2 linked regions of the Parashewanella spongiae genome follow. The protein of the gene in region 2 binds, or shares a complex with, the protein of the main gene of each other region. Links are inferred from orthologs where the notes say so. Each region holds a gene or a part of one and is shown on either strand. Other genes may lie near its edges.

What was found.
Region 1: the proteins of trxA (region 2) and E2I05_RS11440 are in contact, whole or in part, in an NMR structure (PDB 2IPA), measured with the Bacillus subtilis proteins. The link is inferred for Parashewanella spongiae from one-to-one orthologs.

What each region holds. Positions count from the first base shown.
Region 1 is NZ_CP037952.1:2,926,385-2,931,806, forward strand. What follows is about bases 2,715-5,422. They hold E2I05_RS11440 (arsenate reductase ArsC), read left to right. Parts: upstream 2,715-3,711; coding sequence 3,712-4,134; downstream 4,135-5,422. Other genes in these bases: E2I05_RS11430 (methyltransferase domain-containing protein), read left to right, coding at 2,715-2,785; E2I05_RS11435 (radical SAM protein), read left to right, coding at 2,785-3,702; mtnP (S-methyl-5'-thioadenosine phosphorylase), read left to right, coding at 4,152-5,000; E2I05_RS11450 (L,D-transpeptidase), read right to left, coding at 5,063-5,422. Also shown: E2I05_RS11420 (hypothetical protein), read left to right, coding at 112-459; E2I05_RS11425 (DUF2064 domain-containing protein), read left to right, coding at 952-1,659; more of E2I05_RS11430, read left to right, coding at 1,652-2,714. UniProt on the Bacillus subtilis protein: Catalyzes the reduction of arsenate [As(V)] to arsenite [As(III)]. In vitro, can dephosphorylate para-nitrophenyl phosphate (pNPP).
Region 2 is NZ_CP037952.1:223,233-231,511, reverse strand. What follows is about bases 2,898-5,747. They hold trxA (thioredoxin TrxA), read left to right. Parts: upstream 2,898-4,084; coding sequence 4,085-4,411; downstream 4,412-5,747. Other genes in these bases: rho (transcription termination factor Rho), read left to right, coding at 4,636-5,747; rhlB (ATP-dependent RNA helicase RhlB), read right to left, coding at 2,898-3,768. Also shown: E2I05_RS00945 (mechanosensitive ion channel family protein), read right to left, coding at 1-1,015; E2I05_RS00940 (thioredoxin family protein), read left to right, coding at 1,141-1,539; E2I05_RS00935 (Ppx/GppA phosphatase family protein), read right to left, coding at 1,528-2,454; more of rhlB, read right to left, coding at 2,455-2,897; more of rho, read left to right, coding at 5,748-5,901; E2I05_RS00915 (hypothetical protein), read left to right, coding at 6,075-7,220; E2I05_RS00910 (group II intron maturase-specific domain-containing protein), read right to left, coding at 7,685-8,065; E2I05_RS00905 (ISAs1 family transposase), read left to right, coding at 8,258-8,279. UniProt on the Bacillus subtilis protein: Participates in various redox reactions through the reversible oxidation of its active center dithiol to a disulfide and catalyzes dithiol-disulfide exchange reactions.

The DNA of each region.
Region 1 (5,422 bases), 2.7 Mb from region 2 along the record:
AACATCCTTGATTGCTGATTTTAATAAATTTTATTTAACGTATAGCACCAAGACTTTAGGTAAGCTATTCGTTAAAATAGCAATAAGATTATTTATACCAAGACTAGAAGTATGAGCCTACCAGTCGGAACTATAAGCGTCCGTTGGGATAATTTGCACCAAAAAATAACTCATGTAGAAGATTTGCATTTATTTGACTGTAATGCACAAAAACTCGTGATAAAAAGTGTTGCCGCCAATGATACTGAAGTTTACTTGTATCGCTACAAGAAACCCGTTGCGGATCAATTATTACCAAATTTACCAGAAGCTGTGAGCATACTACTTAACTCAAGCTCAAAACCTGCAATTAAAGGCATTCGTGATAGTTACACTTTTACAATAACCCAGCAACCCATAGAAAGCTGTAGCACTAACAGTTTTTTAAAATCATTTTGCAACGTAATAAAAAAACTGTAACTAAGCAAAGATATTAACCCCCTAACCTATACGGTTTGCTATCAACAATACTGTTTCATTAGGAAGGTTGCGGAAGAAAGTATACCGATGAGTTCTCGTCACTCCAGCGCCGGCTAGAAACGAAGTAACGACAGTTTTGTATGTCGGTAACCACTACTTGCTGCTATTCATCTGACATTGCGCACACGGAATAGTTATGTGGTCCAGGTTGAATAAGAAATCACTTTTATCTGTATTTTACTTGAAATTAACCGATATGAACATTTTTACAACGCAAAAGTGAGTAACCATTCATTAATTTCGGGTTTTTAATAAATGTGCTCAATGTCAGATTCATGCTTTGCAATCATTAATTATTCTGCTTATATGAACGCTCCCAATCGGTTTATTTAGGTTAAAAATCAAATTTCAAAAAGATGGAAATTAAATTAACTCTGCTCAGGTCTTTTATCTTAATAAAAATAATCAATGTGAAACGAATAAATAACAACTATGACTACCGTGCTCCCAACTCTTGTCATCTTTTGCAAAAGACCTAAACTCCATCAAGGAAAACAAAGGCTTGCTGAAGACACATCACCAGAAATTACACTCCGTATCGCTGAATCACTTTTAGCTTGTGTTATTGAGGATGCTGAACATTGGCAAGGTAATGTGGTAGTTGCTTGTTCTAGTAAAAACGATATTAAGTGGGCTAAATCCAAATTTAGCAACGCGCGTGTTATCTCTCAGACGCCATTTGAGACTTCAGAATCCATATTCAACCTCGGTGAACGCTTAAATTATGTTGATGATAAATTACGTTCTCAAGGCCACCAGCAATTAATTATGATCGGAACTGATGCTCCTATTCTTAATCAAACTCATTTTGATGAAGTGGTTACCGCGCTTACATTTAATGATATTGCGCTCAGTCACGCTGATGATGGAGGAGTTGTAATCATGGCCAACAACTTATATTGGCCAGATTTATCTGCGCTACCATGGAGCACGAATATATTATCTGATTCTTTGGCTCAGCTCTGTTCTGTGAAAGAATTGAATGTTCGTTACACATTATCTGGTTATGATATTGATTATGTTTCTGATCTAAAAAAAGTATTTATCGATTTACAAACTGATAACCGTACAGCTCGCAAAGCCTTAGTGAGTCTTATCGATGAATTGTTTCATTTCTCAGGGAAAGTTTCTCATGTCTAATTCAACCAACTGTTGTTCACCTTCTCAAGCAAAATCGAACACTGATACCCATGACGCAGTAAAAGATTATTACGGTAAAGTATTAGCAGGCTCCGATGATTTACAAACCAATGCTTGTTGTACTGATGATGATTTAACTCCTGAGCTTAAATTAATTTTATCGAATATCCATGATGATGTATTAATTCGTTATTACGGCTGTGGTCTAGTTACCCCTGAATTACTTGAAGGCTGTCATGTACTTGATTTGGGATGTGGTGCAGGTCGTGATTGTTATGCCATCGCACAAATGGTTGGTGAACGCGGTTCCGTAACAGGTGTTGATATGACCGACGAGCAGCTTGATATTGCAAATAAACATATCGATTACCACCGAATGAAATTTGGCTTTGATTGCGCAAACACCACCTTTTTAAAAGGATATATCGAAAAACTTAACGAACTCGATATTGCAGACAATAGTTTCGATGTGGTTGTTTCAAATTGCGTAATTAACTTAAGCCCTGATAAAAACGCCGTTCTCAAAGAAATATTTCGAATTTTAAAACCCGGTGGTGAAATATATTTCTCCGATGTTTATGCTGATAAACGTGTACCAAACCACTTACGTCAAGATCCATTGCTCTATGGCGAGTGTTTAAGTGGCGCTCTGTATTGGAACGATTTTGAAAACCTTGCTAAATCAGTTGGGTTCACAGAGCCAAGATTAGTCAATAGCCGAGTTATCACTGTCGATAATGAACAATTAGCCAATCGGTTGGAAGATATTAAGTTTACCTCAGCAACTTACCGATTGTTTAAAGCGGTACATCTTGAGACAGATGCTCAAGACTATGGCCAATCAGTCAAATACCTTGGTTCGATTCCTCACAGCAAAGAATCTTTTAATTTCGATCAATCAACGACCTTTTATCAAAATAAGCTGGTTAATGTTAGCGGCAATACTTTTCACACGCTTCAACAATCAAGATTTTCCGAACACTTTGAGTTCAATGGAAGTTTTGAAAAACATTTAGGTTTATTTAAAGCTCAAATAAAAGCACTTGATTTTTCATCTCATAAAGATTCATTGAATGATTCAAGTTGTTGCACACCATCACCGGTAGTTAAAAAGAGTTGCTGTTAATGAGCCTTATTTCAGATAATCAACATTGGTCGATTACACCCACTGGTGATGCGAGAGGATATATTAAACCTCATGCTTTAAATGAACTTTGGTTTCATACTGGAACTAAATGTAATCTTGAATGTGACTTTTGTTTAGAAGGTTCTAGCCCATCTGATAAACGACTACAAACTCCAAAATTTGATGAAATAAAACCTTACATTGATGAAGCTCTTACACTTGGCGTCGAGCAATTCTCTTTTACAGGTGGAGAGCCCTTTCTCGCTAAAGATATAGTTGATATCTTAGATTACGCATCAAAATTTAAACCTTGTATTGTTTTGACGAATGGCACTGACCCTTTATTCAAACGGATAGAGTCACTTAAAACTTTACAGGCCAAAAATCAGCATGCAATTTCATTTAGGATCAGCATCGATTCGCCTATCGAAGCTGAGCATGATAATGGCCGTGGAACAGGCAATTTCGCTAAAGCATTTATTGGAATGAGGTTATTGCACAATAATGGTTTTAATGTGTCACTCGCTCGACATATGAGTAAAGGTGAAAATACAACATTAGTTGATAAGCAATATCAAGATCTATTTGAACTTAATGGCTTACCTTTTGACACACACATTGTTGCTTTTCCTGATTTTCTTCCCCCAGGTTCACTACCTAGTGTGCCGCATATAACGACAACTTGTATGACATCGTATCAAACCGAAGTTCAGCGGAAAAATTATATGTGTGCTACTTCAAAAATGATTATTAAAAAAAATGGTCAAATGCAAGTTTATGCGTGCACTTTAGTTGATGATGATGAAGATTATTTTCAAGCTATAACGCTTGTTGAAAGCATGACAAAACAAGTTAACTTAAAACACCATCGCTGTTATAGCTGTTTTGCATTCGGTGCCAGCTGTAGTGAAATGTGAGGAAATACTATGAAATCTATCTTATTTTTATGCACAGGAAATTCATGCCGTAGTCAAATGGCTCATGGGCTTGCAAACTCTTTGCTCAGTGATAAATTTGTGAGTTATTCTGCTGGTATTGAGTCCCATGGGCTTAATCCATCTGCCGTTAAGGTTATGGATGAAATAGGCATAGATATTAGTCATCATCAGTCGAATACTTTATCTGAATTTAATGACGAAAAGTTCGATTATGTGGTCGCAGTTTGTGAACACGCTGCAAGCAACTGCCCTACTTTCCCTGATCAAACTAATGTCATTACACGTCAGTTTGATGACCCACCAAAGCTTGCTCAATTAGCAAAGTCACAAGAGGAAGCGCTTTCGCACTATCGTCGTGTACGAGACGAAATAAAAGATTGGATAACAAAATTACCAGCTCAAGTGAGCTGAAAAGAAAGGAAAAAACTATGTTAGCCGTTATTGGTGGAACAGGTATTTATAATATCGATGGTCTAATCACTATTGAAAAACATGATGTTGATACGCCTTATGGCAAACCGTCTGCTGAAATTGTTCGCGGTGTATATCACGGCAAAGAAATTCTATTCTTACCTCGCCATGGTAGCAATCATTCGTTGTTGCCATCTGAGGTAAATTATCAAGCTAATATTTGGTCATTAAAAAGCTTAGGCGTTAAACAAGTTATAGGTCTTTCTGCCGTTGGTAGTTTACAACAAGACATTAAGCCTGGTGATCTGGCTATTGCTGATCAATATTTTGATTTTATTAAAAACACACGTGAAAAAACATTCTTTGGAAATGGGTTAGTTGCCCATGTATCAACGGCAGAGCCAACATGCAAAGCATTAGCTGACGCTTTATCTAATGCGGCAGAAAAGTGCGATATAAGTATTCATCGTAATAAAACATACGCTTGTGTAGATGGGCCAAGACTTGGTACAAAAGCTGAAAGTTTATTTCTTAAAAATGCAGTTAATGCCGATTTAGTTGGTATGACAAATGTTCCAGAAGTTTTTTTGGCGCGTGAAGCACAAATTTGTTACTGCACAATAGGCATAGCAACCGATTATGATTGCTGGCAAGATGATCCGAAAGAGCATGTTACTGTTGAGCAAGTAATTAGCCGTTACGGTGCAAGCCTAGAAAGAGCAAAATTAGTTTTAGAAACCTACATTAAAGGTACTTCAGCGCGCTGTAGTAACCGTTGCAACCATGCTTTAGAAAGTGCGGTATTGACACCAACCGAATCAATGACACAAGATCAAAAGAATTTATTTGAAGTATTATCTACTTAACCAATTTTGATCTATTAGGGTTAACTCATAAGATTAGCCCTAAATCTAAAGCAAAATCACACTTATTCACAAGCACTTAACTCGATGTAAACAGGACTCCCTTCTTGAATGAATGAAAACAAATCCACAATATCTTCATTTTTCATTCTTATACAACCATGTGACGCTTTTGAGCCAATTTTATATTCTTCATTAGTACCATGGAAATAGACATAGCGCTCAAAACTATCAACATTATTAAAAACTTCATTTCCGTTGTAATCTCGATGACCGTTACTTCCTTTATTGACGCCTTGCTCCTGACCTTTTAATTGCAAAATCCGAGTCAAAATATAATCGCCTTTCGGCTCAACAACTGGCTTACTCTTTAGTATTTCAACAATTTCATTCTGAGCTTTCCTACCCACAAAACGTTCGCCAAT
Region 2 (8,279 bases):
CGCGTAAATAGGCGCGAAGAGTACCTAAATTGGTGAGTCGACGGCCATTCACCAAGTTATCAATATCGCTAGTGTGTGCATTGATTTCACTAATTTCGGCTTCAATCTTAGGTAAGTATTGTTTGAGATGATTAACACTCAATAATTTTGCTTTGTCTTGTTCTGTCAAAAAGCGCACGCTACTGATCTCGATATTAATAGCGCGTTTTATCCGTCGACCACCAGATTCTGACATCCCTTGCCAATTGCGAAATGCGTCTGAAACGAGGGCATAAGCAGGGATCATGGTAATGGTGTTGTCCCAGTTTTGAACTTTTACCGTTGTAAGTGATACTTCGACTACTGCTCCGTCAGCGCCGTATTTATCCATTTGGATCCAATCACCAGAGCTTACCATTCGGTTTGCGGCAAGTTGGATGCCAGCAACAAAGCCCAAAATGGTGTCTCTGAACACCAACATCACTAAACCCGTCGCAACACCTAAGCCACTGAGAAAGAAGAATGGTGACTCTTTAGTAATCACTGCTACAGCTAAAATCATGCCGACAAAGAACAAAAACAATTTAATGAGCTGTACAAAACTTTTAACTGGCAAACGACGGGTTAAATGATGGCTATCAGCAATTGCATTACCGGCATCCATAGCCGCATAAATCGAACGAATAATAAGGATAACACTGATCAGATACAGGCCACGTTGCGCCACAGCAGCAAACAAAGGGTATTCTGAAAGTACATAAGACATCAACTCTGACAACACCAACACAGGAAGTATCACGATCAATTTATCAAATACTTTGTATTGAATAAGCACATCGTCCCAAGTGGCTCGCGTGCGCTTGATCAGCGCATGGATCATTTTGACAAGCACCCGTTTCGCAAGCAAATATATTAACCAAACAAAGACAACGGATAATGTTAATATGGCAACTGCAGTCAACACAGAGGCAAGCTCTGCATTCCACCCTTGGTCGATAAGCCACTTAGTGGCGTTCTCTGGCACATCAATTTTCACTCAGCACTCCTTGGCGATACATTATACCAATCACAGATAAGTCGTTCACTTTTCAATCTAAGCTTGAGTATATATCGAGCCTACTTCAAAATGCAGCATAACTTTTCGATTGGATCCTTAATACCATGTTAACAGGTGCTTTAAACCTTACTGAGTTACTCGCTGAATTAGCCAAATTTCCAGACTTTGACGGCAACTATCAAGTCAACTTATCAGTGATTGAGCCGCTTAAGCAAATTCAAACGCCCACAGAAATCGTTGTCATTATTGGCACATGGTGTCCAGATTGCCATCGTGATATTCCACGCTTCAACGCCATCATAAATGCCATTGGCAATGCAAACATTCAAGTGAAATATTTTGGCGTAGATAAACAAAAAGTCGATGTACAAGGACTGGCCGCTCAATACGAATTTAGCCGTTTACCAACTTATATCGTTAAGCAACAAGATAGTGAAATTGGTCGTATCATCGAACGACCTGAGTTAACACTAGAAGAAGACTTAGTGAAGTTACTTAACTGAACCTTGTAAAGTTTGGGCTAATTGATGAAGTACGCCTTCACGTAACGCCCCGCCCGACAGGTTAATCGAAGTGATTTCGAGTAACTCAAACAGCGCCAACATAATCGCGACGCCCGTCGCTAATGTTGGTGCTCGCTCAGGTGTTAAGCCTTCAATATTACTTAAGGTTGAACATGTTTGTTGCAGTATTTCAGTTCTAATTTGCTTGAGGAACGCTAATGTTATGACCTCGTCAAAGCCACGGTATCTCAACAATTCCACCAAAGTTTGAACACTTCCAGATGCGCCTACGGCACGAGAACATCCATAGGATTTAAGCATCTCTAAATGAGGTGATAAGACACGTTGAACTTGAGTGACCACGTTATCAAAATCCGCTTTTTGGTAGGGGAATTGAGAAAAATACGGCTGCTGATAACTGACACAACCTATCGGAAGGCTCGTTTTATACAAAAGTTTGTCACCGTCACCGATAATGAACTCGGTACTGCCACCACCAATGTCGATAACCAAACGGCGAAATTCGCCTTCTGTGGTATGAAACATCCCTTGATAAATAAGCTCGGCTTCTTGATCGCCAGAAATTATTTCAATACGTTGTCCCAAGATAGCCAACGCCTGCCCATTGAAATCGTCAGCGTTGCTAACATTTCTTAAGGTCGCTGTCGCAATGATCTTAGTTCGTTCAGACGGGATTTGATGCTGTTTGAGCTTTTGAGCAAACATGGCCAAACAATCCAGCCCCCGAATCATAGCTTCTGGTGTTAACTCACCATCGGCTTTAATGCCGTTGGCGAGTCGTACTTTGCGTTTGTATTTTGCCACAACATTAGGCTGGCCACATTCAAACTGGGCAACCAGCATATTAAAGCTATTAGAGCCAAGCGTTATGGCAGCAGCAAATCGAGAAGTCATTTATGAATGTCTGCGAGTCCGATCATGACGCTGCGGGCGGCTTTTTCCTCGTGGAGCGCCGCCAGGACGAGAGCCTGAGTTGCGTTCTCGAGTTGTTCTCGGTACGTGCTTACGGTGGATGGCAGCAGGTTTAGCTAAATCATCCAATAACGCATCACGGGCATAGCCTGTCACTGGGATAGAATGCTGAATGTAGTCTTCAATCGCAGGCAGGTTCAGAGCATATTCTTCACAAGCAAAGCTCACTGAAATCCCCTTTTGACCGGCACGACCTGTACGTCCGATACGGTGAACATAATCTTCACAGTCATCGGGCAAATCAAAGTTATACACGTGCGATACATCCGCAATGTGTAACCCGCGCGCCGCCACATCCGTTGCCACTAAAATATCAATTTTGCCACTGGTAAATTGCTCTAAAATGCGTAAACGCTTCTTTTGCGGCACATCACCGGTAAGTAGCCCCACTCGGTGTTTATCGCCTTCAAGCCATGACCAAAGTTTTTCACAGATGTGTTTAGTGTTCGCAAACACGATGGCTTTTTCTGGCCAATCTTCCTCAATCAAACTCATGAGCAATGGAATTTTATCTTCTGCGGATGGATAAAATAACTCTTCTTTGATGTTTTTTGAGGTTTTTTCTTCAGGAGCAATTTCGACTTTAACGGGATCATTCATATGATCGTAAGCCAATTCTTGCACTTTCATTGACAATGTCGCTGAAAACAACATATTTAAACGTTGTTTTGAGTCTGGCATTCTGCGAAATAAGAAACGGATGTCTTTTATAAAGCCTAAGTCGAACATACGATCAGCTTCATCTAGCACAACCGCTTGGATCGCGCTTAAGCTGATCACACCTTGGCGAACGTAATCGATAATTCGCCCAGTGGTACCAATAAGAATATCCACGCCTTTTTCAAGCACTTTCATCTGCACATCGTAGCTTTCACCACCGAACACAATCCCAACTTTAAGTTTTGTGTGGTCTGAAAGCAGCTTGGCGTCTTTGGCGATTTGAATCGCAAGTTCACGAGTCGGCGCCATGATGATCGCACGGGGCTGATTTAATTGACGCGATTCTGGAGCTGGAGTCGTCAACAAGTGATTAAAAGTAGCGACCAAAAAGGCCATGGTTTTACCCGTGCCGGTCTGTGCTTGACCAGCAATGTCTTTCGTCTGAAGAAGTACAGGTAAAGATAAAGCTTGAATTGGAGTACAAAACTCGAATCCATTTTCACTTAAGGCTGATTTTACTTTAAGATCCAAAGCTAGATCAGCAAATTTTTGACTTGATAAATGTGTATCGCTCATAGCGTAGGCATACCAGTTAGGGTTGCAACAATATCAATTCTGAAAGAATTGATAAAAATACTTGACCGTTTGTAATAACAACAATAAAAAAAAGGTCTGTTAAAAAATCCGGAGCTGAGCACTTGATTCTTAGTTCTCACTTTCGATGCTTTTAGCTGCTACGTATTTATTATTTACGTTAAAATGGCAGCATTGCATTACAAGGCATAAAAAGCTGACATTTAGCAGTATTCGGACTTGAAAGTACAAGTACGTATCCCAATATACAGGTTAAGCCGTTAACAAACCAGCAATGGCAACCGAACTGGAGAACTTCATGAGTGATAAAATTATTTACCTAAGCGACGACAGCTTTGAAAACGACGTATTAAAAGCTGAAGGTCTTGTATTAGTAGACTTCTGGGCAGAGTGGTGTGGTCCTTGTAAAATGATTGCTCCAATTCTTGACGATATCGCTGAAGAATACGCCGGTAAACTAACGGTAACCAAGTTAAATGTTGATCAAAATAACCAATCTCCTGCTAAATATGGCGTACGTGGCATTCCTACATTGCTTATTTTCAAGAATGGTGAACTTGCAGCAACTAAAGTTGGCGCATTGTCTAAAACTCAATTAAAAGAATTTGTCGACGCTCAACTGTAAGTTCAGCCTCGAAATCAACACAAAAAACATGAAACTTGGCACAAATATCGATTAATTGTGTCAAGTTTTTCTAAATTTCTGGACGAACTCCTTACTTAGTGCTAGTTTGTTATACAAATAACATCGAAATATTCAATTCTCACTCACTGAACCATAATCCTGGATAACAAAACATTACTGTCATAACATCAGTAGATTTTGTCACGCAAAACAAGACCCCCAACATGAATTTATCAGAACTTAAAGAGACCCCCATATCCAAGCTAGTCGAACTAGCTGAAAGTATGAAACTAGAAAATATGGCCCGTGCACGTAAGCAGGACATCATTTTCGCCATTCTAAAAGCACACGCAAAAAGCGGCGAAGACATCTTCGGCGGTGGTGTATTAGAAATTCTCCAGGATGGTTTCGGCTTCCTACGAAGTGCTGGCGGCTCCTATCTCGCAGGTCCAGATGACATCTATGTATCGCCAAGCCAAATACGCCGCTTTAACATGCGTACTGGTGATACCATTTTTGGTAAGATACGCCCTCCGAAAGAAGGTGAGCGTTACTTTGCATTATTGAAAGTCAACGAAGTTAATTTCGACAAACCAGAAAATTCTCGTAGCAAAATCTTATTTGAAAACCTAACACCGCTTCACGCTGATGAACGTATCCGCATGGAGCGTGGTAATGGTTCAACGGAAGACATTACCGCACGAATTTTAGATTTGTGTTCGCCAATAGGTAAAGGCCAGCGTGGTTTGATCGTTGCACCGCCAAAAGCGGGTAAGACCTTACTACTACAGAATATAGCTCAGTCGATCACTCATAATAATCCCGATGTATTGTTGATGGTATTGCTCATTGACGAACGTCCTGAAGAAGTGACCGAAATGCAACGTTTGGTTAAAGGTGAAGTGATTGCTTCAACCTTTGATGAGCCTGCTAGCCGTCACGTTCAAGTGGCTGAAATGGTCATTGAAAAAGCCAAGCGTTTAGTTGAACACAAAAAAGACGTTGTCATTTTGTTAGATTCTATCACTCGTTTAGCGCGCGCTTACAACACTGTGATCCCTTCATCGGGTAAAGTACTTACCGGTGGTGTTGATGCTAACGCTCTACATCGTCCAAAGCGTTTCTTTGGTGCCGCTCGTAACATCGAATTCGGTGGCAGCTTAACAATTATCGCGACCGCCTTAGTGGATACTGGTTCTAAAATGGATGAAGTCATCTACGAAGAATTTAAAGGTACCGGTAACCAAGAGTTGCATCTTTCTCGCAAAGCAGCTGAAAGACGTGTCTTCCCAGCGATTGACTTTAATCGCTCAGGTACTCGTCGTGAAGAAAAGTTAACCACACCCGACGAACTTCAGAAGATGTGGATTTTGCGTAAGATCCTTAATCCAATGGATGAAGTAGGCGCAATGGAGTTCTTAATCGACAAGCTGGCTTTAACCAAAACCAATGATGAATTCTTTACGGCCATGAAACGCGCTAAATCCTAATAACGCGTGCTCAATTCACACAAAAAACCAGTCATTTGACTGGTTTTTTTATGCCACCGCCTGCTCTCTTTAATAAAATTTAATCTAATCGGCTCGATTAATAAACCATACTTACTTATATTGTGCGCCTAACTCATTAAATTATATGCATTAAATTATTGTAGGTCCTGAGCATGTCTGTCGAGCAAATCAAATACAGTGTTTTTTACCCTGATGAAATTACCAATGTTGACGGGAAAATTAATACCGTAGAAGCAGGTAAATTATCAAAAGCTTACGTTAGGTGTTATGAACGAGAAGAAGGTACCAATAAGGTACTAGGCAATTTTGAATATCAAGTAACAAACGAAAATGGTAAGCATCGACTTACTGAAATTTACAGTGAAAAAAAAAGACCCTTCAGAGTTCAGCTCGCGGCCTTTCATTTTGCCAAAAATTGGCATGAAAAAAATAACCAAAATTACCAATTTTCATTTGACGATTATAAAATAATTTCAGAGCCTGCGCTGTCTATCGAAGGCGTAAAAACCAGTAAATCATACGCGATAAGTGAGCAACAAACTTCAAGTTCGAACAAAGAGTTATCTACTGAAATCGATAGTGTTTCACTACACACCAGTTTTGACGCTCTATCACTTTCTTCACATTTTAGTCCCGAACAACCTCATGTTGGCTCTTTTATTAATTGGTGGCAAAACAAAATCACTGCTAGCACAGATCATACTCGTCATCATGTGACTCAATTAAGTGAAGCCGATGACATGATTGCTTCACAACTTAGTAAACATCAGTTTCAAACAAACTCAGCCGTATTGGTCGATAAAAGCTGTACACAATCCTTAGCAGAAGTTAAGCGAGGAATGCCTACACTAGTTCAAGCGCTAAGAAAAAAGCACCCTAATAAAACCATATTATTTCCGCTTGGGGTAAATGAAAGAGGTTGTTTAACCAATGCTCATACTGTCTTAGGCATAGTGACGCCAGAAACAATGCTTATTATTGATTCCGACAGATTTAATTTTTATGGCGTTATTAAATCGGTGAGCACACGATTTCAAGGTTTGTTTGATACCACGAATTGCAGCCGTTATGCTGCTTATACCTGCATTGAATTAGCAAAAAAACTTGATGTACAAGCGGACAACATTACAGAAAGCGCTATTAAACAAGCACTGTCCTCTGATGTTTCCCCTCCATCATTAGATGTACTCGATAACTTATACCATCCTGTAACCACCGAAGAAGACGATACGGTGTACGATGAAAGTGTTTTCAGTGGAAACTATGAGAAATGGCTTAGTGTCGATGTTTCAGAATAGTAAACGGCGGATCAACTTAGTCACAATATTACCCTCACACCCAAGTATTCATAAGCAATTGATAGTAATGTCAAATACAGTAATTAATCTCTCACTCAGCAAGAGATAAAGGTTTTCAGTACAAGGCGCATGTTCGAAATACTAAGTACCTGACCATAAGTTTCTTAAGATTTTCTAGTGCCTAGTTTCACCACTCTACTGTGTTGCAACTTCGGTTAAATAGCTACGGCTATGCGCCCTACATTGCGTCTTGTATAGCACTAAACCTGAACACAATAATTATCAAAGAACTTATCGACAGGTACTTATATTCCCTACGACTGCCATACAAAGCTGGCGTTCAAGTAGAGTAGGCTACTGGCTTCGCTATCGCTTATCCAGCAGCCCCTCTTCGATTCCGTGCATGAGGTTTTCCCTCACACGGCTCTGTTGTTACACTTCTCTCAGCCCCTTCACTTTGCTTATCATCTTGTCGTGGGTAAATACTCAAGACCAGCTTGGCGTAATTTTTCGTAAGCACCTCGTGATAGATACTTGCTTCGACGTTGACTTAAGCGACGATGCCAGCGATAGAACCGGTTTACTACAAATCCATTTATTCTGAAAAATACACCTCTGGGATAACCTATCCCACCAAAATAGTGTTTCCATCCCCTCAGAACTTGATTAACCTTATTTATCAGTACGCCAAGTGTATTTGAGGTTCGGTGTTTCACTATGTCTCTGATTTTATTTTTCAGCTTTGTTTGGCTCTTCTTAGACGCCTGTATCTTGATGTAACTGGTGCCTTTGATGAGGCCTGTGATCCGTTGAAAGTTAAAACCGAGGAAATCAAACTCATTCATCAGCTTTCCCATATCCACACAGTGGGTTTTACTTTGATTTAGCTTCAGACCTTCATCACTTAATTGCTGTGTTATCCAGTCCAGTTGCTCTTGTGTGTAGGTTTGCTTCAGGGCGGGATCGCGCTTTAGGTCTTGAAAAAAATAATTAAAGAAATTTTGAACTTTCCTCTATAACGATGATCAGATCGACAAATGAATACTGATTTGAGCCTGA